Regions from separate parts of the Streptomyces sp. NPDC043878 genome, predicted to be linked through region 1. Evidence: riboswitches for the same ligand, from Rfam matches in the RefSeq annotation. Region 1 holds a riboswitch; each other region holds the start of a gene.

Evidence for each region. Region 1 has a riboswitch for cyclic di-AMP ahead of AC07AZ_RS21860 (C40 family peptidase). Riboswitches for the same ligand answer to the same signal wherever they lie in the genome.
Region 2: linked by a shared signal. The riboswitch ahead of AC07AZ_RS23595 (transglycosylase family protein) and the one ahead of AC07AZ_RS21860 (C40 family peptidase) in region 1 are both predicted to bind cyclic di-AMP.
Region 3: linked by a shared signal. The riboswitch ahead of AC07AZ_RS06525 (transglycosylase SLT domain-containing protein) and the one ahead of AC07AZ_RS21860 (C40 family peptidase) in region 1 are both predicted to bind cyclic di-AMP.
Region 4: linked by a shared signal. The riboswitch ahead of AC07AZ_RS08525 (C40 family peptidase) and the one ahead of AC07AZ_RS21860 (C40 family peptidase) in region 1 are both predicted to bind cyclic di-AMP.

The regions. Positions count from the first base shown of each region.
Region 1 is NZ_JBWKDW010000015.1:131,692-137,406, forward strand. It holds gene bioB (biotin synthase BioB) at 1-698, opposite strand, end outside; gene AC07AZ_RS21840 (8-amino-7-oxononanoate synthase) at 847-1,974, shown strand; gene AC07AZ_RS21845 (DUF397 domain-containing protein) at 2,016-2,246, opposite strand; gene AC07AZ_RS21850 (helix-turn-helix domain-containing protein) at 2,256-3,116, opposite strand; gene AC07AZ_RS21855 (ATP-binding protein) at 3,331-3,789, shown strand; gene AC07AZ_RS21860 (C40 family peptidase) at 4,122-4,595, opposite strand; cyclic di-AMP (ydaO/yuaA leader) riboswitch at 4,599-4,778, opposite strand; gene AC07AZ_RS21865 (hypothetical protein) at 5,147-5,455, opposite strand.
Region 2 is NZ_JBWKDW010000017.1:89,730-95,444, forward strand. It holds gene AC07AZ_RS23580 (nucleoside triphosphate pyrophosphohydrolase) at 1-889, shown strand, start outside; gene AC07AZ_RS23585 (cytochrome P450 family protein) at 886-2,157, shown strand; gene AC07AZ_RS23590 (transglycosylase family protein) at 2,325-3,335, shown strand; cyclic di-AMP (ydaO/yuaA leader) riboswitch at 3,533-3,698, shown strand; gene AC07AZ_RS23595 (transglycosylase family protein) at 3,702-4,430, shown strand; gene eno (phosphopyruvate hydratase) at 4,772-5,715, shown strand, end outside.
Region 3 is NZ_JBWKDW010000003.1:166,029-171,743, forward strand. It holds gene AC07AZ_RS06500 (ABC transporter substrate-binding protein) at 1-70, shown strand, start outside; gene AC07AZ_RS06505 (carbohydrate ABC transporter permease) at 67-1,062, shown strand; gene AC07AZ_RS06510 (carbohydrate ABC transporter permease) at 1,059-1,937, shown strand; gene AC07AZ_RS06515 (LacI family DNA-binding transcriptional regulator) at 1,977-3,005, shown strand; gene AC07AZ_RS06520 (HAD family hydrolase) at 3,202-4,035, shown strand; gene AC07AZ_RS06525 (transglycosylase SLT domain-containing protein) at 4,107-4,589, opposite strand; cyclic di-AMP (ydaO/yuaA leader) riboswitch at 4,592-4,760, opposite strand.
Region 4 is NZ_JBWKDW010000004.1:173,534-179,248, forward strand. It holds gene AC07AZ_RS08515 (glucarate dehydratase family protein) at 1-182, shown strand, start outside; gene AC07AZ_RS08520 (NAD-dependent epimerase/dehydratase family protein) at 356-1,414, shown strand; cyclic di-AMP (ydaO/yuaA leader) riboswitch at 1,551-1,722, shown strand; gene AC07AZ_RS08525 (C40 family peptidase) at 1,731-3,368, shown strand; gene AC07AZ_RS08530 (cytochrome P450) at 3,874-5,244, shown strand; gene AC07AZ_RS08535 ((-)-alpha-amorphene synthase) at 5,228-5,715, shown strand, end outside.

The DNA.
Region 1 (5,715 bases):
ACCGGCACCGAGTCGGGGTCCAGCTCGCGCAGGGAGAAGACCACGTCGACCAGGTCCTCGTCGCTCTCGCCCATGCCGGCGATCAGACCCGAGCAGGCCGACAGACCCGCCGCGTGCGCCTTCCGCACGGTGTCCACGCGGTCGGCGTAGGTGTGCGTGGTCGTGATGTCCCCGTACGTCGCCTCGGACGTGTTGAGGTTGTGGTTGTAGGCGTCCGCGCCGGCCTCCCGCAGCCGGTCGGCCTGGCCGTCGGAGAGCAGGCCCAGACAGGCGCACACCTCGACGCCCTCGTTGCCGTCCTTGATTGCCTTGATGGTGTCCGAGACGCGGTCCACGTCCCGGTCCGTCGGGCCGCGGCCGCTGGCCACCAGGCACACCCGCTTGGCGCCGCCCGCGAGGCCGGCCGCGGCGGCCCTGGACGCCTCCTCGGGCTTGAGCCAGGTGTACTTCAGGATGCCGGCCGTCGAACCGAGCCGCTGCGAGCAGTAGGAGCAGTCCTCGGGGCACAGTCCGGACTTCAGGTTGACGAGGTAGTTGAGCTTCACCCGTCGGCCGAACCAGTGGCGGCGCACCTTCCCGGCCGCGGCCACCACATCGAGCAGATCGTCGTCGGAAGTGGCGAGGACGGCAAGAGCTTCCTCGCGGCTCGGCACCTCGCGCCGAAGCCCCTTGTCCACCAGCGTGTTCAGCAGGTCCATGAGAGCCGATCCTGTCCTACGAGACCGCCCGCGGCCAAGGAGGCTTCGGACAAACAGCGCCCCACGGCCGTGTGGGTATTGCCACACGGTGGGCCGCAAAACGTACCGCTAGGGTCTGGTCACTGCCTACAAAATCCCCGGAGGAGCCATGGCGTTCGGCTGGATCGACGAGCAGGCGCGAGCGCGCCGCGACGCCGGGCTCGTCCGGACCCTGCGCCCCCGCCCCGCCGACTCGCCGCTCCTCGACCTGGCGAGCAACGACTACCTGGGCCTGTCCCGGCACCCCGAGGTCACCGAGGGCGCGGTCCGGGCCGCGCGGACCTGGGGCGCCGGCGCGACCGGCTCCCGGCTCGTGACCGGCACGACCGAACTGCACACCCGGCTGGAACGCGAGCTGGCGGACTTCTGCGGCTTCGAGGCGGCGCTCGTCCTCTCCTCCGGCTACGCGGCCAACATCGCCGCCGTCACCGCGCTCGCCCCGCACGGTTCGCTGGTCGTGTCCGACGCGGGAAACCACGCCTCCCTGATCGACGGCTGCCGGCTGGCCCGGGGCACGACCCAGGTCGTCGGGCACGCCGACCCGGAGGCCGTGCGCAAGGCCCTGCACACGCACGACGGCCCGGCCGTCGCCGTGTCCGACACGGTCTTCTCGGTCGACGGCGACGCCGCCCCGCTGTCCGCGCTCGCCGGGGTGTGCCGGGAGTACGGGGCCGGACTGGTGGTCGACGACGCCCACGGCCTCGGGGTGATCGGCGACGGCGGCCGGGGCGCGCCGCACGCGGCCGGGCTCGCGGGGGCCGGGGACGTCGTCGCGACGGTCACGCTGTCCAAGTCGCTCGGGAGTCAGGGCGGCGCCGTGCTCGGCCCGGCCCGGGTGATCGACCACCTGGTCAACGTGGCCCGCACGTTCATCTTCGACACGGGCCTGGCGCCCGCGGCGGCGGGCGCCGCCCTGGCCGCCCTGGAACTGCTGCGCCGCGAGCCGGACCGGGCGGCGCGGGCGCGCGCGGTCGCGGGCGAACTGCACGCACGCCTGACAGCCGCCGGTCTGGACGCGGTACGTCCGGACGCGGCGGTCGTCTCCGTTCGGGCGCCGTCCCCGGAGGGGGCCGTACGCTGGGCGGCCGACTGCCGTGCGGCCGGGCTGGCCGTGGGGTGCTTCCGTCCTCCTTCCGTGCCCGACGGCATCTCACGGCTCAGGCTGACAGCCCGCGGGGACCTCTCCGGGGCGCAGATCGAAAGCGCTGTACGGGTGATCGGCGAGACGCGACCATGAGTCGGCGTGACACGGCCGCGTGCCGCGCGAGGTGAAGGCGGTCAGAGAAGGCGGATACCGGCGGTGAAGTCCGTCCAGCTCTCGGGGGAGAAGAGCAGCGCGGGTCCGGCCGGGTCCTTGGAGTCGCGTACGGCGAGCAGTCCGGCGCCTGGGCCGGCCATCGGTCGCGCCGTCTCGACGCAGTTGTTCGCTCCCGTGCTGTAGCTGCTGCGCAGCCATCGCACTCCGTGCAGAGCGGTGCTGGAAGGTACGTTCCGAGGCAGAGCTGACATGGTGCCTCCTTACGCGCCGCCACCTATCCGGGCGATGTAGTCCAACGAGTCCTCGGGTGAAAGCGCGTACATCCGAAGGGCGTTGAAGGCCTCGGTGTAGGCCTCTAGGTCTTCTTTCCGTTCGAGGTAGAGGCTACTCGTCAAGTGGTCGAGAACCACCACATCCAGATCAGAAGTGCGCGAAAATGAGAAGATAACGAAAGGCCCGGTGATTCCGATGTGCGCGCCGGCCGCGAACGGCAGCACCTGCACATGCACTTGGGGCAGCCGTGCCGACTCGACCAGCCGTTCCAGTTGCCGTGTCATCACCCCGGGGCCGCCGACCTCGCGCCGCAGGACCGCCTCGTCGAGGACGGCGCTCAACTCCAGCGGCGGGTCCGCCCGCAGCACGTCCTGCCTGGCCAGCCGCACCTCCACCAGGGCGTGCAGCCGCTCCTCGTCCAGCCCGTCCACCGCGGCCCGGGTGACCGCCCGGGCGTACTCGGGGGTCTGCAGCAACCCGGGAATCACCGAGGTCTCCAGGGTGCGCATCGCGCTCGCCTGCGACTCCAGGCTGATGAAGTCCCGGTAGGTCGCCGGGAGTATCCCGCGGTACGCGTGCCACCAGTGGTGGCGCCCACCGCTCTCGTCCGAGCCCGCCAACACCACGAGTAACTCGCGCAGTTGGGAATCGGTCACGCCGTACGCGTCCAGAAGCAACCGCACGTCGGCCGGTTTCACCCCGCTGGCGCCGGTTTCGATCCGGCTCACCTTCGACTGGTGCCAGCCCACCAGACGGGCCGCCTCACCACTGGTGAGCGCCGCACCGGTGCGCAACGCACGCAGTTCGGCGCCGAGTTTCCGGCGGCGTACCGCGGGACCGTGCTGCATGCGCAACTCCTTACTCCTTCCGGGCCACCCAAATACGGTCTTCCGTCGGAGAGTTCACCGCTTCGAGCGACAGATATATGCACATCTTGGTGGATCGACACCCGGGACCGGCACGGTGATGGCACTCTGACGAACGAAGCACCAGTCCGGGACCGTACTCGAACCATCCGCTCCGTGTCCGGCTGCGGTCCCGTGGGAAAGGGACGACGTCGCCATGGCAGACCATCTGGAAGCATCCGTCACTCTGCCGAGCGATCCCGCTTCGGTTTCCGCGGCCCGGGCCTATGTGGTGAGCACCCTGACGGAGTGGGGGCTGCCGGCGGACACGGAGGCCGCCGACACCATCCGGCTCATCGTCTCGGAACTCGCCACCAACGCCGTACAGCACACCTTCGGGCAGTCCCCCACCTTCACGGTGGACATCGCGCTGGACCGTGACGAACACCTGCGCATCGGTGTCACCGACAGCCACCCGCGGTTCCCCAAGAGGCTGCCGGCCGCCGTCCAGCAGGACAACGGCCGGGGCATGGTGATCATCCGCTGGCTGACCGCGGAGTTCGGCGGCAAGCTGAGGGTGCGGCCCACCCGCGAGGGCGGCAAGACGGTCTTCATCGAGCTGCCGTGGACGGTCCCGGTCGCGCCGGTGACCGCGGCGGGGCAGCAGGAGCCGTAGACCCCCGGCACCGTTGCCGGCGCGCCACACGGTCCTTACAGGCGCCGTACGGACGGCTCGCGGCGCCACCATGCCCGCCCGGGGACGCGGTCGGCCTCTGGGGCGCGGAGGGCTTGCGGGGCGCGGGCGGCGGGCGCGGGCCGGCGGGAGCCCGGGAGGCGGCCCGCTCGTCGGCGAGGCCCGTCGGGGGCACCCTCCGGGGAAGCGGCCCCCTCAGGCCGAGACCGACCAGGGGCGTACGGGTGACCAGCGCCCGCGGGTGACCCCGCGGGCCCGGGTGGGACCCCGGGGAGACGGCGGCGTGTCAGGCGACCGCCGTCTCCCCGGGAGAGTCAGTTGACCCGGCCGTACCAGACGCTCTTCGTCCAGATCTTCTGCAGCCGCACCACGTCACCGGTCTTCGGGGCATGCCATATCTTGCCCTTGCCGGCGTAGATCCCCACGTGGTAGACGCTCGAACCCGAGTGGAAGAACACCAGGTCTCCGGCCTTGCGGCTCCTGGCGGAGATGTGGTGCGTCTTGTTGTACTGCTGGGCCGCCGTGCGGGGCAGTTTCTTGCCCGCCTTCTTGAACGAGTACAGCGTGAGCCCGGAGCAGTCGAACCTGCGCGGCCCGGTGGCGCCGTAGCTGTACGGGGCGCCCTTCTTGGAAGCGGCGATGTGCAGTGCCTTCGTCGCCGGTGTGGCGGCCGCGGCGTCGGAGGCGACACCCGGGATCACGACGGAGCCGCCCACCGCGGCGATGGTGAGAGCCGAAGCCGTACCGGCCCGGACCATGAGCGACGGGACACGATTGAGCGCAGTCATGCGCAACCCTTCGTCAGCCGCCTGTGAAGGATGACCTGTCGGATTCGGGCTGGCGAAGTTGCCCGGCCGCGGTTGCGGCTTCACCCCAAGGGCTGCTCGAACCGGTCATGGCGTGACCGTTCCGGCGACCCGTCGTGCTTGGGTCCTCCACTCCTGCCGAACCACTTCTGTCGACCGGTCATCCGCGCGGCGGCAGGACTCGGCGTCCGCCCGGATCGCCCCGCCACTGCGGCGGGGTCTTGTCGTCAGACACGGATCTTGGCTGACAGATGTCCGAAAAACCCAATGGAATCGGTGGTTTGTGTTGTTACTCACCACTCACCCGTTCGGGTGGACACCCCTTTGTTCGAGGGGGCGTTGGAGGGGTCGCGCACCCCCGGACCAGCGATGGAATGTCCGATTCCGCCCTCGGCCCACGCGTGTTGCGCAACTCGGACGGGCCTAAAACAGGACGAGCGCCTACTCCGATCGGCGGTACCCCTTTTGGTCCGTTTCGGCGTCGTCCCGGACACCCGCCGCCGCGCCGGGGCACCGGGAGCGGCGACGGTGCGTCAACTGTCGGCCTCGGCGGGCAGCGTGACGCGGTCCGTGCGGCGCTCCCCGTCCAGCACGCGCAGCGCACGGGCCAGGGTGGGGGCGTGCAGTTCGGTCTCGCCGCGCCGGTGCATCAGCTCCAGGGCGTCCCGCAGCAGGGCCGCCTTGGCGACCAGGGCCTGGGCGGCGCGCAGGCCGCGGTAGGTGTCCCCGGGGCGCGCGGGGTTGATCCGGCCCAGCAGGTCGACCACGTCGAGGTAACGATCGATCAACTCGCCCTCGGCGCGGGTCAGGGCGGGCAGCGGCGGGAGTTCCGGTGGCGGCATCGACGGCTCACCTGTCGCCGGGCTCGGGACGGCGGCCCGTGTGCCGTACGAGCGGCCTTTTCGTCCGGGTGCGGACGCGGGCCGGCCCGCGGGCCGGGACGACGGCATCACCGGGCCGTCCCTCCGGCTGTCCGGGCGGCGAGGGCCGGCGGGGCACGACGCGGGCGCCCGGCAGCGTGAACCGCCTGCCCGGTGTCTCGGTGAACCCGGGTGGGACGTGACGGGCGGACCGTCGGGTCATCGCGAACCCCTCCTCGCGG
Region 2 (5,715 bases), on a different contig from region 1:
GGACGGCGCGCACCCGCAACTGCCGTATCTGCGCGAGGCCGGGATCGCCGTCGACGAGGTGGCGCCGTCCGCCGAGGAACTGGTCGCGGCCTGCGCCGGCGGGCGCACGGTCGCCGTGGTCGCGACGGGTGAGGGGGAGCCGGCCCTGACCGACGGCCTGGCCCGGCTGGCCGGCTCGGGCCGGGTCGCGATGCCGGAGCTGGAACTGCTGCCCGCCTCCTACGACCTGCCCGGTGCCCGGCTGCTGGACCTCGTGCAGGTCATGGACCGCATCCGGGTCGAATGCCCCTGGTCGTCCCGCCAGACCCACGAGGGCCTGGCGAAGTACGGCATCGAGGAGGCGTACGAACTCGTCGAGGCGATCGAGGACGGCGACCGCGCGGAACTGCGCGAGGAACTGGGCGACGTGCTGCTCCAGGTCGTCTTCCACGCCCGTATCGCCGAGGAGGGCGACCCGCGGGACGGTTCGGACGCCTTCTCCATCGACGACGTGGCCGCCGGTATCGTCGCCAAGCTCATCCACCGCCACCCGCACGTCTTCGGGGACGAGACCGCCACGACCCCCGAGGAGGTCAAGGCGCACTGGCTGCGCACCAAGGCGGTGGAGAAGCGGCGCACCTCGCTGACCGAGGGCGTCCCGCTCGGGCAGCCGGGCCTGGCGCTCGCCGCGAAGCTGGCCTCACGGGTGCGGACGGCGGGACTCGAGGTACCGCTGCCGAGGGGGGAGGGCGCCGGGTACGAACTGCTCGCGCTGGCGGTGCGCGCCGAGGCGGCGGGCGTGGACCCGGAGGCGGCGCTGCGGGCGGCGGCCCGCGCCTACCGGGACGCGGTGCGGGTCGCGGAGGGCGTGGACCGGGAGCCGGCCGCGCCGGATACCGTCGGGGAGTGACCGACCAGCCCCCGCCCACGCCCCCCGCACCCGACCTCTTCACCTGGGAGTTCGCCGCCGACCCCTACCCGGCGTACGCCTGGCTGCGCGAGCACGCCCCCGTGCACCGCACGCGGCTGCCGAGCGGTGTGGAGGCATGGCTGGTCACCCGGTACGCGGACGCCCGACAGGCCCTCGCCGACCCGCGGCTCAGCAAGAACCCGGCGCATCACGACGAGCCCGCGCACGCGCGCGGCAAGACCGGCATCCCGGGTGAGCGCAAGGCCGAGCTCATGACCCATCTGCTGAACATCGACCCGCCGGACCACACCCGGCTCCGGCGGCTGGTCTCCAAGGCGTTCACTCCGCGGCGGGTCGCCGAGTTCGCCCCCCGGGTCCAGGAACTCACCGACCAGCTCATCGACGGGTTCGCGGAGCGCGGCTCAGCGGACCTCATCCACGAGTTCGCCTTCCCGCTGCCCATCTACGCGATCTGCGACCTGCTCGGCGTCCCCGGAGAAGACCAGGACGACTTCCGGGACTGGGCGGGCATGATGATCCGGCACGGCGGCGGCCCGCGGGGCGGGGTGGCGCGGTCGGTGAAGAAGATGCGGAACTATCTCGCCGAGCTGATCCACCGCAAGCGCGCGGCGCTGCCCGCCGAGGCGGGGCCGGGCGAGGACCTCATCTCCGCGCTGATCCGCGCCTCCGACCACGGCGAGCACCTCAGCGAGAACGAGGCGGCGGCCATGGCGTTCATCCTTCTCTTCGCCGGGTTCGAGACCACCGTCAACCTCATCGGCAACGGCGTGTACGCGCTGCTGAACCATCCGGGGCAGCGCACCCGCCTCCAGGAGTCCCTCGCCGCCGGCAACAGGGGCCTGTTGGAGACGGGGGTGGAGGAACTCCTGCGCTACGACGGCCCGGTGGAGCTCGCGACCTGGCGGTTCGCGACCGGGTCGCTGACCCTCGGCGGGCAGGACATCGCGGCGGGTGACCCCGTCCTCGTGGTCCTCGCGGCCGCGGACCGGGACCCGGAGCGGTTCGCCGATCCGGACGTGCTCGACCTCGGGCGGCGGGACAACCAGCATCTCGGGTACGGCCATGGCATCCACTACTGTCTCGGCGCCCCGCTCGCCCGGCTGGAGGGCCAGAGCGCGATCGGCACGCTCCTCACCCGGCTGCCGGACCTGCAACTGGGTGTGGATCCGGCCGACTTGCGGTGGCGGGGCGGCCTCATCATGCGCGGACTGCGTACGCTGCCGGTGGAGTTCACGCCCCGTGGATGACTGCTCCCACCTGCGTAAAGGTGACATGGCCTCAACTCTGTGATGTTCACGTGATCTACGCGGCATTAACTTGTGACAAGTGATCGTGTGCCTATACGTTCACGGATCAGCGCGGTCCCCGGCTGTGGGCGCCGCGCGGTCACTGTCGTTCTGCGAAAGGTCTCCGCATGCTCTCCGGGAACGGTCGACACCGTCGCCCCCGTCAGGCTCCGGCTCTCCTCGTGGCAGCCGGCGTGACCGGCTCCGCCATCGCGATCCCGCTGCTCGGCGCCACCGGGGCGAGCGCGGCCGCCGGCACCACCTGGGACCAGGTCGCGGAGTGCGAGAGCGGCGGCTCCTGGAGCGAGAACGCGGGTAACGGCTACTACGGCGGCCTCCAGGTCTCCCAGGAGAACTGGGAGAAGTACGGCGGCCTCGAGTACGCGTCGAGCGCCGACGAGGCGAGCCGCTCCCAGCAGATAGCCGTGGCCGAGAAGATGCTCGACGACCAGGGCATCACCGCCTGGCCGACGTGCGGTCTGCTCGCCGGGCTCAGCAAGGACTCCGGTTCGGCCGACATCGACACCGGCCTGGGCACCACCGCGCCCGACTCGTCCGACTCCGGCTCCTCTGGCTCCTCCGGTTTGTCCGACTCATCGGAATCGTCCTCGTCTTCGTCCTCTTCCTCGCCCTCGGCGTCGCCCACCTCGTCCGGGGCGTCGGCGAGCGCCGGGGCCGGCACGAAGAAGAAGGACGACTCGGCCAAGTCCGGTACCGCCTCCGGCGCCGGCGCCGACAAGAGCGCCGATTCCCGCGCCGATCAGGGCGATCCGGGCACTTCCGGCAACTCGTCCTCCGGTGCGGTGAAGCAGGATGAAGCGGACAACGTTCAGCAGAGCGTGGGCACTTCGAGCCTGGTCGACACCGGGTCGCTGAGCTCCGGCCGGCACCGCGGTGGCAGCGCCGACGAGGACGCCACGACCGACGCCGCCCCCTCCGCCGGCCGCCACGTCGCCGGCGAGGGCGACGCCTCGCCCGTCGACTCCTACACCGTCCGCCTCGGGGACACGCTCGCGTCCATCGCCGACTCCCTTGGCCTCGACGGCGGGTGGCGCGCGCTCTACGACGCGAACAGGGACGCCATCGGTGTCGACCCGAGCAGCATCGCCCCCGGTCAGACCCTGCGAGTCGGGGTCTAACCGGGCGAAAAGCAGCGGGAGTTCGCGTCACACTTATGGCCGAATGTCCGCTTTGGTGAAAGTGTGGGATGACTCTCAGAAGCCCTGATCGTCTTTGAAATTCGCCGGATCACCTGTCTACGGTCGTGACCGCTCGTCAACACGAGCCCCGGCGGCCGCAACGCCGAATCCTGCCAGCGGCCGTACGGGAACAGTCGTCGCGTAATGCGCCGTAGGCAGGAGCGGGGGACCCAAGGTAAGCGCCGCGCCGGGCAGTTGACGGAACGGCTTGGGGTTAAGCCACGCCTCCCACGGAGGTGTGGCCGGGCAACTCAACCGGCCCGAACCCGACAGCTCACCTCGCAGGCGTCGGTGAGGGGATCAACCATGCTGTTTTCCGGCAAGGGCAAGCACCGCCGCCCGTCCAAGGCCACCCGCGTCGCCACGCTCGCCGGCGTCACCGGTGTCGCCATCGCCGCCCCGCTCATGGCGGCCGGCAACGCCTCCGCCGCCACCACGTCCGAGTGGGACACCGTCGCCGCGTGCGAGTCCGGCGGCAACTGGTCCATCAACACCGGCAACGGCTACTACGGCGGCCTGCAGTTCTCCGCCTCCACCTGGGCCGCGTACGGCGGCACGCAGTACGCCTCGACCGCCAACCAGGCCTCCAAGGCGCAGCAGATCGCCGTCGCCGAGAAGGTCCTCGCCTCCCAGGGCAAGGGTGCCTGGCCGGTCTGCGGCAAGGGCCTGTCGAGCGCCGGCTACAGCGGCTCCGGCAGCACCGGCACCTCGTCGAGCGGCTCGAACAGCTCCAGCGGCTCGAACAGCTCCAGCGGTTCCAGCAGCAGCTCCTCGGCCACCACCCGCTCGACCTCCGAGCAGCCGGCCTCCCGTTCCGCGGAGCGCCCGGCCGCCAAGAAGACCGTCAGCACCCCGACCGGCAAGAAGGTCAAGAAGGGTGACGGCGAGTACAAGGTCGTCAAGGGCGACACGCTCAGCTCGATCGCCGAGAAGCACAAGGTCAAGGGCGGCTGGCAGAAGCTGTTCCAGCTGAACAAGGACATCGTCGACGACGCCGACTTCATCTTCCCGGGCCAGCAGCTCCACCTGAAGTGACACCCGGCCCGTAGCCGAACCACAGCGCCCTCACATCCGGGCCCCGCAGGCTGGGGCCCTCGTGAGGGTCACCCCCCGTCCCCACGGGCTCCCCGCTCCGGTGCGTCTTCCCCCGTACGTACCGGAGCGGGGCTTTCTGCTGTCCGGCACCCCGCTTTCGGGCTCCGCGCAGCTCCGCTCTTTGTTCCGTTCGGAAACAATTTCCTCTCGGTTCTGTCCACGACGTGGCCGGAAGGCCGACCGATCCCCCCGGGGCGGTTAGGCTCGTCCCGCAGAGCCCCGGCGGCGCTGCGCCTGCCGGGCCCCGGCCCGGCCGTACCCGCGTCACATTGAAGAAGGAGATGCTCGTGCCGTCCATCGACGTCGTCGTAGCCCGGGAAATCCTGGACTCCCGAGGCAACCCCACGGTCGAGGTCGAGGTCGGCCTCGACGACGGCAGCACGGGTCGTGCCGCCGTTCCGTCCGGCGCCTCCACGGGTGCCTTCGAGGCCATCGAGCTGCGCGACGGTGACCCCAACCGCTACCACGGCAAGGGTGTCGAGAAGGCCGTCCTCGCCGTCATCGAGCAGATCGGCCCGGAGCTCGTCGGCTACGACGCCACCGAGCAGCGCCTGATCGACCAGGCCATGTTCGACCTGGACGCCACCGACAACAAGGGCTCCCTCGGCGCCAACGCCATCCTCGGCGTCTCCCTCGCCGTCGCGCACGCCGCCTCCGAGGCCAGCGACCTGCCGCTCTTCCGCTACCTGGGCGGCCCGAACGCGCACCTGCTGCCCGTGCCGATGATGAACATCCTGAACGGCGGCTCGCACGCCGACTCCAACGTGGACATCCAGGAGTTCATGATCGCCCCGATCGGCGCGGAGTCCTTCTCCGAGGCGCTGCGCTGGGGCGCCGAGGTCTACCACACCCTCAAGAAGGTGCTGAAGACCAAGGGCCTGTCCACCGGCCTCGGCGACGAGGGCGGCTTCGCCCCGAACCTGGAGTCCAACCGCGCCGCCCTCGACCTCATCCTCGAGGCCATCAAGCAGGCCGGTTACATCCCCGGCGAGCAGATCGCGCTCGCCCTCGACGTCGCCGCGTCCGAGTTCTACAAGGACGGCAAGTACGAGTTCGAGGGCAAGTCCCGCTCGGCCGCCGAGATGACCGAGTACTACGAGGAGCTCGTCTCCGCGTACCCGCTCGTCTCCATCGAGGACCCGCTGTACGAGGACGACTGGGCCGGCTGGAACGTCATCACCAAGAAGCTGGGCGACAAGGTCCAGATCGTCGGCGACGACCTCTT
Region 3 (5,715 bases), on a different contig from region 1:
CCTCAGCGGCGTGCAGTCGAAGACCTTCGCCGACATGAAGAAGCAGGGCTTCGAGGTGACCGAGGCATGACCAGCGCCCCGCTCAAGGGCTCCGACCGCATCACGGTCGGGCCCTTGGCGGACGGCACCGGCACCGCCCAGTCCGTCCGCCCCAGCCGCCCCCGCCGCCGTGGCCGCAGCGCACCGTACTGGTTCCTGGTGCCGACCCTGGTCCTGTTCGCCGCCTTCACCGTCGTCCCCATCGGGTACGCGATCTGGCTGAGCCTGCACAGGGTCAAGGTCAAGGGCATCGGACTCGGCAAGGGCGCCCGCGAACAGGTCTGGAACGGCTTCGGCAACTACGCCGACGTCCTCAAGGACACCGAGTTCGGCCACAGCGTGCTCCGCGCGTTCGGCTACGGCCTCATCGTCGTACCGACCATGCTCGGCCTGGCCCTGGTCTTCGCGCTGATGCTGGACACCCCGAAGGCGCGCAGCGCCAAGTTCGCACGGCTGGCGATCTTCCTGCCGTACGGGGTGCCGGGCATCATCGCGGCCCTGATGTGGGGCTTCCTGTACCTGCCGGCCGTCAGCCCCTTCTACTACCTGCTGAACAAGTTCGGCCTGCCGCAGCCGGACCTGTTCGACGGCGGAAACCTCTACCTCTCCTTCGCGAACATCGCGGTCTGGGGCGGCACCGGCTTCAACATGATCGTCATCTACACCGCGCTCAAGGCGATCCCGCAGGAGATCTACGAGGCGGCGCGGATCGACGGCGCGTCGGACCTGCACATCGCCCTGAAGATCAAGATCCCGATCGTGATGCCCTCGCTGGTGCTCACCCTCTTCTTCTCCGTGATCGCCACCCTCCAGGTCTTCACCGAGCCCATGGCCCTGAGACCGCTGACCAACGGCCTGTCCCACACGTGGAGCCCGCTGATGGCCATCTACGACAGCGCCTTCCTGCAGTCCGACATCTACGGCGCCTCCGCCACCGCGGTCGTCCTGGCCCTGGCCACGTTCGTCGTCTCCTTCACCCTGCTGCGCGTCTCCGACCGCTACACCCGGGAGGACCGGGCATGACCCCCCTCACTCTCACCGCCGACGCCACCGGCAGGACCCGCGGTGCCCGGCGCACCGCCTGGATCCCCACCCTCGTGCTGATCCTCGGCGCCCTGTACTGCCTGGTCCCCGTGGTCTGGGTGGTCCTCGCGGCGACCAAGGACCGGTCGGAGCTGTTCTCCACCTTCACCTTCTCCCCCGGCAGCGGCCTCCTCGACAACCTGAAGGACCTGACCGACTACCGGGACGGCATCTACTGGCAGTGGATGGCCAACTCCGCCTTCTACGCGGGCTTCGGCGCCCTGCTGTCCACCGCGGTCTCCGCCGCCGGCGGCTACGCGCTCGGCCGGTACTCCTTCCGCGGGCGGGAGTTCGTCTTCAAGTTGATCCTGGCCGGGGTCCTGGTGCCGAGCGTCGTGCTGGCGGTCCCGCAGTACCTGCTGCTGTCGAAGACGGGCATGGCCGACTCGTACTGGTCGATGCTGCTGCCGTCGATCCTCTCCCCGTACGGCGTCTACCTGGTCCGCATCTACGCGGCCGCCTCGGTGCCCGCCGAACTCATGGAGGCCGCCCGCATGGACGGCGCCTCCGAGTGGCGGATCTTCTCGCGGATCGCGGTGCCGATGATGATGCCGGGCCTCATCACGGTGTTCCTGTTCCAGTTCGTCGGCATCTGGAACAACTTCCTGCTGCCGTACGTGATGCTCGCCGACGACACCAAGTTCCCGCTCACCCTCGGCCTCTACACCCTGCTGGCCCAGGGCGCCTCGCAGCCCGCCCTCTACACCCTGGTCATCACCGGCTGTCTGCTCGCGATCCTCCCGCTGATCGCGCTGTTCCTGGTGATCCAGCGGTTCTGGTCGCTGGACCTGCTGAGCGGCTCGATCAAGTCCTGAGGGCCGTATGACCCTTGCGTACCGTCACGAACGAGGAACATGACCACCAGCGCGAACGGACGCCGCAGGCCGCCCACCATCCACGACGTGGCGCGGGAGGCGGGCGTGTCGCGGGGCACCGTCTCCCGCTTCCTGAACGGCGGCCACTACGTCTCGCCCGCCGCGGGCCGGGCCGTGGAGGCCGCCATCAGGAAGACGGGGTACGTCGTCAACCGGCACGCCCGCAGCCTGAGCACCGGACGCTCCGACTCGGTGGCCTTCCTCCTCACCGAGCCGCAGGAGAAGTTCTTCGAGGACCCCAACTTCAACGTGCTGCTGCGCGGCTGCACCGAACACCTCGCCCGGCACGACGTCCCGCTGCTGCTGATGCTGGCCTCCTCCCGCGACGACCGCCGCCGGCTGACCCGCTACATCACCTCCGGCCACGTCGACGGCGTCCTGCTGGTGTCCAGCCACAGCGGTGACCCGGTCGCCGCCGAACTGCGCGCCGCCGGCATCCCGTTGGTGGCCTGTGGCAAACCGCTCGGCCTCGGCTCCAAGGTCAGCTACGTGGCCGCCGACGACCGCGACGGCGCCCGCGAGATGGTCCGCCACCTCCTCGCCACCGGCCGCCGCCGGATCGCCATGATCACCGGCCCGCTCGACACCCCGGGCGGCACCGACCGGCTGGCCGGCTACCGCGAGGTGCTCGCCGAGGCGGGCCTGCCCTACGACGAGACGCTGGTCGTCGAGGGCGACTACCGGCGCACCGGCGGCGAGCAGGCGGCCCGGCTGCTGCTGAAGCGGGCCCCCGACCTGGACGCGGTGTTCGTCGCCTCCGACCTCATGGCCCAGGGAGTCGTCAACACGCTTCAGCAGGAGGGCCGTTCGGTCCCCGATGACATCGCTGTCGGAGGCTTCGACGACTCCCCGGCGGCCACCGCCATCGCCCCCGCCCTCACCACCATGCGCCAGCCCTTCGACCGGATCAGCGCGGAGATGGTCCGGATGCTCCTCGCCCAGATCGCCGGCGAGGACACGGCGGGCGTGATCCTGCCGACGGAACTGGTGGTCCGGGAGTCCGCGTAGGCCGGTTCCGACCGTTCCCGGTGGGCGTCCGACGCCGGGGACCGCCCGGGGCCGTAACCGCCGAACCGCTCAACTCCCGGCATCCGGCGAGCAGTAACGGACACCCGGCAACCGGAACTCGGGTCAACGCATGTGAAACCAGGAGCCGTCCGGTTCGAGTCGAGTCGCCGGGGCGTTCCATCCGTATTCTCTGATCATGGCCGCTCCCACCGCGTATTCACTGATCGCCACCGACCTGGACGGAACCCTGCTCCGCGGCGACGACACCCTCTCCGAACGGTCGCTCGCCGCGCTCGCCCGCCTGGCGTCGGCCGGTGCCCGGCATCTGGTGGTGACCGGCCGCCCGGCGCCCAGGGTGCGGCCCCTGCTCGACGACCTCGGCAGTACGGGGCTCGCGGTGTGCGGACAGGGCGCGCAGGTGTACGACGCCGGAGCGGACCGTCTGCTGTGGTCCGTCACCCTGGACCGGGAGCTGGCCGAGACCGCCCTCGGCAAGATCGAGGCCGAGGTCGGGCAGGTGTACGCGGCGGTCGACCAGGACGGCGTCGACGGCCTCACGCTCATCGAGCCCGGCTACCTGATGCCGCACCCGACCCTCCCGGCGCTCCGGGTCGAGCGGCGCGACGACCTGTGGTGCGAGCCCATCAGCAAGGTGCTGCTGCGCCACCCCTACCTGAGCGACGACGAGTTGGCGGCGACGGCGCGGTCGGTGGCCGGTTCCCTGGCCACGGTCACCATGTCCGGACCCGGCACCGTCGAACTCCAGCCATGCGGCGTCACCAAGGCCACCGGTCTCGCCCTGGCGGCGGAACACCTGGGCCTCGGCCCGGACCGGACCATCGCCTTCGGTGACATGCCCAACGACATCCCCATGTTCGACTGGGCGGCCCGCGGGGTGGCGATGGCCAACGCCCACCCCGAACTGCGGTCGGTGGCCGACGAGGTCACCACGTCGAACGAGGACGACGGCGTGGCCGTCGTCCTCGAACGTCTCTTCCCCGGGCCCCGGAGGGCCTGGCGGCCGGTCTGATCCGCCGATCGGACCGGAGGCCGGCGGCACCGGCGCCCCGGCGCCGGGGCGCCGGCCCTCACGGGCAGTGCTCAGTACGCCCCGAAGACGTTGTCGATCGAGCCGTACCGCGCGGCCGCGTAGTTGCAGGCGGCGGTGATGTTCGCGACCGGGTCGTAGGAGTTCCACGAGGTACCGGCGACGTGGTAGGCCCGGAACGTCGGGTCGATGACCTGGAGCAGGCCCTTGGACGGGATGCCCGCGGCCGCGTTGGAGTCCCACAGGTTGATGGCGTAGGGGTTGCCGGAGGACTCGCGGATGACGTTGCGGTAGATGCCGTTGTACGACCCCGGAATGCCGTGCTGGGCCATGACGGTCAGCGAGGCACGGATCCAGCCGTCCAGGTTGTTGGCGTACCCCAGCGTGGAGGCGGTGGTCACCGTCGGGGTGGCGGCGGAGGCGGTGCTCGCGCCGATGACCGGGAGGGCCAGTACGGCGGCTCCGGTGCCGATGACGGCGAGCCTGCGGGCGAGACGGGCGGTTCTGGTACGTCGGTGCTGAGCGGCAGCGGGCATGACTGTGTCCTCTCCGGCGCCTGCGAGGTGAGCTGTCGGGTTCGGGCGGGAGCTGCCCGGCCACGCCCTGACGGACGTGACTTCACCCCCAGCCGTACCGGTTTGTCCTGGAACTTCCGGTGCGGCGACTTACCTGGGTCCCCCGCTCCTGCCGTGCGGTGTCTTCGTCGATGGGTCTCGGTTCGGGCGGCGGCAGGATTAGGCGTCCACCCGACAGGCCGGGAACGTATGCGAGAGCACATGTCCGGAACAAGTGCCGGAATCGCCATTCGAGCGTTTGACCTTGGTCTGGGGCGTATGGGGTACTTGATCCTTTGCGGATGCCAACTCTCAACTCGCTTTCACTTCAAGGCGGTACGGGCGACGGTGGCGCGGGAGGGGGTCCGGGTGTGCGTGACCCAACTCACGGGCGCGAACAAGTCGCGCAATTCGGGCAATAGGGCTAACTCGTGGTCAACCGGCCGCCGGGGAAATCCACTTCCGTGAGTGCGGGGGAGGGATGGCTGGGGCTGTCCTGTCGGGCGGGTGCGCGTGGGTGGGTGGGTGGGTGGGTCGGTGCGGTCGGCGTGCGGGCCGGTGCGCGGATCCGGCTGCGGGGCCGGCGCGCAGGGCTGTCGGGCGGCCCGGCGCTGGGGGTCACCTTCCGGTGCCGGAACCATCGGGCGGCCCGGCACTGGAAGGGGGCCTCCAGGTGAAAGGGCCCCCGAGGTGGAACGGGACCCCCGGCGCGGCGCCCCTGGCCCATCGCCCCCGTACGCGATTCCGGTGTGCCGGGGTGGGCGACCGTAGGGGAGGTGAAGGTGACGGGCGACGCGGGGGAGTCGGCGGCGATGGCGCGGGGCCCCGGGAGGGGGACACGCGGGGCCTGGTGGGCCGTCCCGTGCTCAGGGGCGTGGGGATACTGCAGGCGAGGGGCCGCAGAGTGTTTCCGGCCGCGCGGGCCGATGGGCCCGGCGGCCGTCGCGATTGGTGACAGATGCGACTAATTTCAGCTAACCCGACAGATATCAGTCCTTATCGAGTGATCAAAAACATTCCGGTCGTGATCCCATACCGCCTGGCCTGGAACCGTGGGCGCTATCGGTGATCGAAACGTGACCGGATACGCTGACTTGAGTGAGCGCAG
Region 4 (5,715 bases), on a different contig from region 1:
TGGAACTGCGCGACGGGGCGGTCCGGGTGCCCACGGGCCCCGGTCTCGGTGTCGAACTCGACCACGCCGCCCTCGACCGTCTGCACCGGCTGTACCTGGAGTCGGGTCTGCGGGGCCGCGACGACACGGGCTACATGCGGCGGATCGACCCCGCCTTCGAACCGCGGCTGCCCCGCTGGTGACCGGCCGGGCATCACCGCGACGGCGAGACCGGCCCGCACCGCAACAGCCCTGAGCGCACGCCCTGTTGCCCTCCGGCTGTTCCCTTTCCGCCCGGCCATGCCCGAGGCTTCCCCCAGGAACGTGATCGCCGGGAGGGCCGGCGATCCCCTGACCGGAACCGGGGAGTGAGAGCGTGGGCGCAGGCGGGGAGACGACCGTGGTGGTGACCGGCGGCAGCGGTTTCGTCGGCAGTCATCTGGTACGGCGGCTGCTGGAGCGCGGTTACCGGGTCCGCGCCACCGTGCGCGACGCCGCCGACCCGGCGAAGGTACGGCCGCTGCGGGAGATGCGGGAGGCGTTCCCCGGCCGGCTGGAGCTGTTCGAGGCGGACCTGCTGCGGGAGGGGTCCTTCGGCGAGGCGGTGCGCGGCAGCCGGGTCGTCTTCCATGTGGCGTCGCCGTTCCGCATGCCGGAGAAGATCCGGGACGGCCGTCGGGACATGGTGGACCCGGCGCTGCTCGGCACGCGCAACGTGCTGGCCGCCGTGGAGCGGGCGCCGACTGTCGAGCGGGTGGTCCTCACCTCCACCGTCGGCGCGATCTTCGGTGACTACGCCGACGTCCTGGACATGGACGAGGGGGTGTTGACCGAGCGGTACTTCAACACCACCAGCACGGTGGAGAACAACCCCTACCACTACGCGAAGACGCTGGCCGAGCGTGCCGCCCGGGAGGCGGAGGCCGCCCAGGACCGCTGGCGCCTGGTGTCCGTCAACCCCGGCCTGATCCTGGGCCCTTCCCTCACACCGGCGTCCGAGTCCGGCAGCCTGTTCCTGCTGGACGAACTCTTCAAGGGCTACTTCTTCTACGGCGCACCGGACTTCAGCTTCACGACGGTGGACGTGCGGGACGTGGCCGAGGCGCACATCGCGGCGGCGGAGCGGCCCGACGCGAAGGGCCGCTACATCGTCGCCGCGCGGCACATGACGTCGTTCCACGAGATGTCCCGGGTCATCCGGACCCGGTACCCGCTCGACCTCCGCCTCCCGCGCACCGCGCTTCCGCACTGGCCGGTGCGGGTGCTCGGCCCGGCGTTCGGGCTGAGCCAGGACTACATCCGCAAGCACCTCGGCATCCGCTTCCGGGTGGACAACAGCCGGAGCGTGCACGAACTGGGCGTCTCCTACCGCCCGATCGAGCAGACCCTGCTCGATCACTACGAGTCCTGGCGGGGCCGACGGCACGCGAACTGAGCGCCGGGACACCGCCGTACGACGAAGGTCACAATTACGTATCGGACATTCCGCACTTCAACCTTCACACAAGGCTCACATGTTGGTTAAGTTGACGCCAGACCGTTCGACTCGCTCCGGCGGACCCCGCCGGGTCGTACGGCCTCCGCCGAGTTCGGTGCGCCGTACGGCGGCCGGAGCCGGGGACCCAACCGAAGACCTGGGGTGAATCGGCCCGACGCCTCTCGGGGCAGGGCCGTAGGGCACACCTTCCGCAGCAGAAGCCCGAACCCGTCAGCTAACCCGGTAGGCGGAGTACGGAAGGAGTACGTCTCTCATGGCGCCGGAACGAACATCGCGCCCCAGTGGTCTCGGCCTCCCCGGCATGGGCGGTTCCGCCCTCGCGACGGCCGCGCTCGCCTCGGTGGCCCTGTTCTCCCAGACCGCCGACGCCGTACCCCTCTCGGGGGAGGACACCCCCAGCCGCGACGAGGTCCAGCAGCGGGTCAACACCCTCTACGACCAGGCCGAGAACGCCACCGGCAACTACAACGCGACCCGGGCGATGACGGCGGGGACGCGCCGCCGGGGCGAGCCGGCCACCGCCGCCCGGCCCCGGCGTGACGACCCGTCCCTCGACGCCGTCACCCGGCAGTGGTTCGACGGGGCCCGCGCCCGGCTCGGCCCGACCGTCCCCGCGGTGCTGCCGCGTGACCGGGCGCCCGAGGCCGCGGCCCCCGCCCGCCCCGCCGAACGGCCCTTCGTCGCAACGGAGCCGGCGATCGAGCGGGCTCCCGCCGTGCCGGAACTGCCCGCCGGACCCACCGCACGACCCGCGCTGGAACTGACCGCGGGGCCGGCCACGGCCGCCCTGCCCCCGGCGGCGGGCGGAGCGATCGCCGCGCTGCCGGCCGTGCCGGGGCCCCGGCAGGAAACGGCCGCCGCTCCGGCCGCCGACACCCAGCGATCCTCGCTGCTGACCTCCAAGGAGCAGAACCGGCGCAAGCTCGCCGAGGCCCGTGACCTGCTGGCGCGGTACGCGGTCCGGCAGCGCACGCCCGCCGCGGCGATCGAGGCGCCGCCGGCCCAGGAACCCTGGCTAACCTCCACCGGCCTCCCCGGCTCCACCGGTATCCCCGGCTCCACCGGTATCCCCGGCTCCACCGGTATCCCCGGCCTTCCCGCCGTCGTCGGCACGGCGCCGGCTCTCCCGGTGGCCGAGGAGCTGACGTGGCAGCAACCGGTCCCCTTCCAGACCCAGACCCAGGCGCCGTCCCCTCTTTCGGCCCTCCCTGCGGCCGAGGAAGAGGCGTGGCGGCAACCGGCCCCCCTCCAGGCCCAGACCCAGACCCAGGCGCCGTCCCCTCTTTCGGCCCTCCCTGCGGCCGAGGAAGAGGCGTGGCGGCAACCGGCCCCCCTCCAGTTCCAGGCATCCCTCCAGGCCCCGGTGCAGGCCCCGGCTCCGGTCCCGATGCAGGCGGCTCCGGCGCCGATGCCGGTCCAGGCCCCGGCGCCGGCGCCGATGCCGGTCGCGGCCATGAGCACCGTCCTCGACACGGGGCACCCGGCCGCCGTCGCCGTCTCCGGTCCGGTCGTCCTGGCGGACCCGGGCAACGGCGGAAAGGCCGTACGGGCGCTCGAGTTCGCCCGCACGCAGATCGGCAGGCCGTGCGTGTGGGGCGCGACCGGACCGGAGTCGTACGACTGCGCCAGTCTCACCCAGGCCGCCTGGCGGGCGGCCGGTGTGGCCCTGCCGCGCAACGCGCCCGACCAGGCGAGCGCCGGCACGGTCATCCCGCTCGGCGACGTCCAGCCCGGAGACCTGATCTTCTTCTACGACAACCTGAGCCACCTCGGCCTGTACACCGGCGACGGCATGATGATCCACGCGCCGGGACCGGGCACGTACATCCGTGAGGAGTCGGTGTACTTCGCCGGGGAGTCGGCGGTCCGCGGGGCCGTACGGCTCGCCTGAACCCGGCGGCACCTGCCGCAGGGCCGGCCTCGTAGAACCCGGGGAAGGCGATGCCTCGGGAGAGGCCGGTCCTGTCGCCGCGCACCGATACCCGACCCCGCCGCAATGCTGCCGCCAGGGGAACCCGGCGCGAAAAGGGCGGTGCGGAGAGAAGGGATCGCGCGGGATATTTCGCTTTTCCCGTGAATCCGTCGGCGAACACCGCCCCAGTGGATGCCGCGCGCCACGGAGGGGGCTCACCCAGTGCTTCCGCGTGCTCCCGTGCGCCCCGGCGTACGGAGGATTCGGTGGGCCGAAAGCACCTGCGCTGGGCAGGAGTTGACACGAACGCAGGTCGGTGGATCAGCCACCGGTTTCGTGTGTCGATGGGGGCAGGTGGTATTCGATGAACGGTACCGCGCCTGAAAAAGAGCACGCCTGGACGATGGGTACTGCGCCGGGCATATTCCCTTTCGCCGGTCACGCTATCGCCCTGTTCCGCCGACCGCTGGCTTTTCTGAATTCTTTGCCGTCCCACGGGGATCTGGTCGAGATACGTCTCGGTCCCCTGCGCGCCTGGATGGCGTGCCATCCCGATCTCGTCCGCCAGGTCCTCCTGGACACGCACACCTTCGACAAGGGGGGTCCGTTGTACGACCGGCTGCGGCCGGTCATGGGCGACGGTCTGGTCACCTGCCGCCATGACGTGTACCGGCGGCAACGCGCGCTGCTGCGGGCCGACTTCCGCCCGGCCGGGGTGGCCGCCCACACCGAACTGATGGGCTGGGAGGCCGAGTCGGCGTGTGGCCGGTGGCGGGCGGCGGAGAAGGTCGACGTCAGTGCGGAGATGCTGGCCCTGACCACCCGGGTGATCAGCCGTGTCCTGTTCTCCGACTCGCTCGGTGACGGGCCGGCCGCGGAACTGCGGGACTGTCTCGCCGTCATCGTCCGCGGCCTGTTCGTGCGGACGGCCGTGCCGGTCGACGCCCTGTTCCGGATTCCCACGCCCGCGAACCGGCGTTACCGCCGCGCCGTCGCCCGGGTCCACGCGATCGTCGGGGCGGCCGTCGAGGAACGACGGCGCGCCGCGCGGCCGGCGGACCCGCAGGGCCGTCGCGACCTGCTGGAAACGCTGCTGGCGGCCACGTGCGGTGACGGCGGGGCCGCCGCGGTCACCGGGCAGGAGGTCCACGACCACCTCGTCACGCTGCTCCTCACCGGGGCTGAGAGCACCGCTCTGTGCCTGGCCTCGGCCTTCGACCTGCTCGCGCGCAACCCGCGGGCGGAACGCCGGCTGCACGCGGAGGTCGACAGCGTGCTCGGCGGACGGCGAGCGGACGCCGAGGACCTGCCGAACCTTCCCTACACCCGGTGCGTCGTCAGCGAGACCCTGCGCTGTCGCCCGCCCGGCTGGCTCTTCATGCGCGTGACGACCGGGCCGGCCCTGCTCGCCGGACACCGGCTTCCGGCGGGAGCCACGGTCCTCTACAGCCCGTATCTGCTCCAGCACGACCCGGCCTCGTTCCCCGACCCGGAGCGGTTTCGGCCCGAGCGCTGGCTGCCGGAACACGCCGCCGAGGTTCCGCCGGGCGCGATGCTGCCGTTCGCCTCGGGCGGGCGCAGGTGCCTGGGCGACCGGTTCGCGGTGGCGGAGGCCACGGTGACCGTCGCGGCCGTCGCCGCCCGCTGGCGCCTGCGCCACCTGCCGGGCCCCGCCGAACCACCGCGCCCGGGCGCCACGTTGGGACCGCGGTCGCTCGTGATGACCTGCGTCCCACGACCACACGGGCCGGCCGGACCGCCGTCCCGCGTTCGTTCGCCCGCCGCCCGGCCGGCCGCGGCGCCCTTCTCGCACGACGTCCGGACGGGAGGTGACGACGGTGTCGACGACGCATGAGGAAGCCGCGGTCGGCCCGCGGAACGCGCCCGCGGCCGAGAGCCTCGGGGACCTGATCGCCGCCCACCTCTACATGCCGTTCCCCTTCGCCTGCAATCGGCACGTGTCCGAGGCGACGGCCGGTGTCGACCGGTGGCTCGGCGCCTGGGGCCTGACCGACGATCCGGAGCAGGCGGCGATGATCGCCCGTACCCGCCCCGCCGAACTCGCGGCGTTCAACAGCCCCACCGTGGACGCGGGACTCCTCCAGATCGTGGCCAACCAGATCGCCTACCAGTTCGTCTACGACGACCGCGCGGAGGAACTCGGACGGCACGAGCCCGGCCGGCTGCTGCCCATGCTCTCCGAGAGCGTCGGCATCCTGCGGGACGGCCGGCCCCCCAGCACCCGCCTCGGGGCCGCCCTGACCGACCTCCACCGCCAGGTGCGGGAACGGTGCACGCCCGCGCAGGCGGCCCGCTGGGCCTGGCA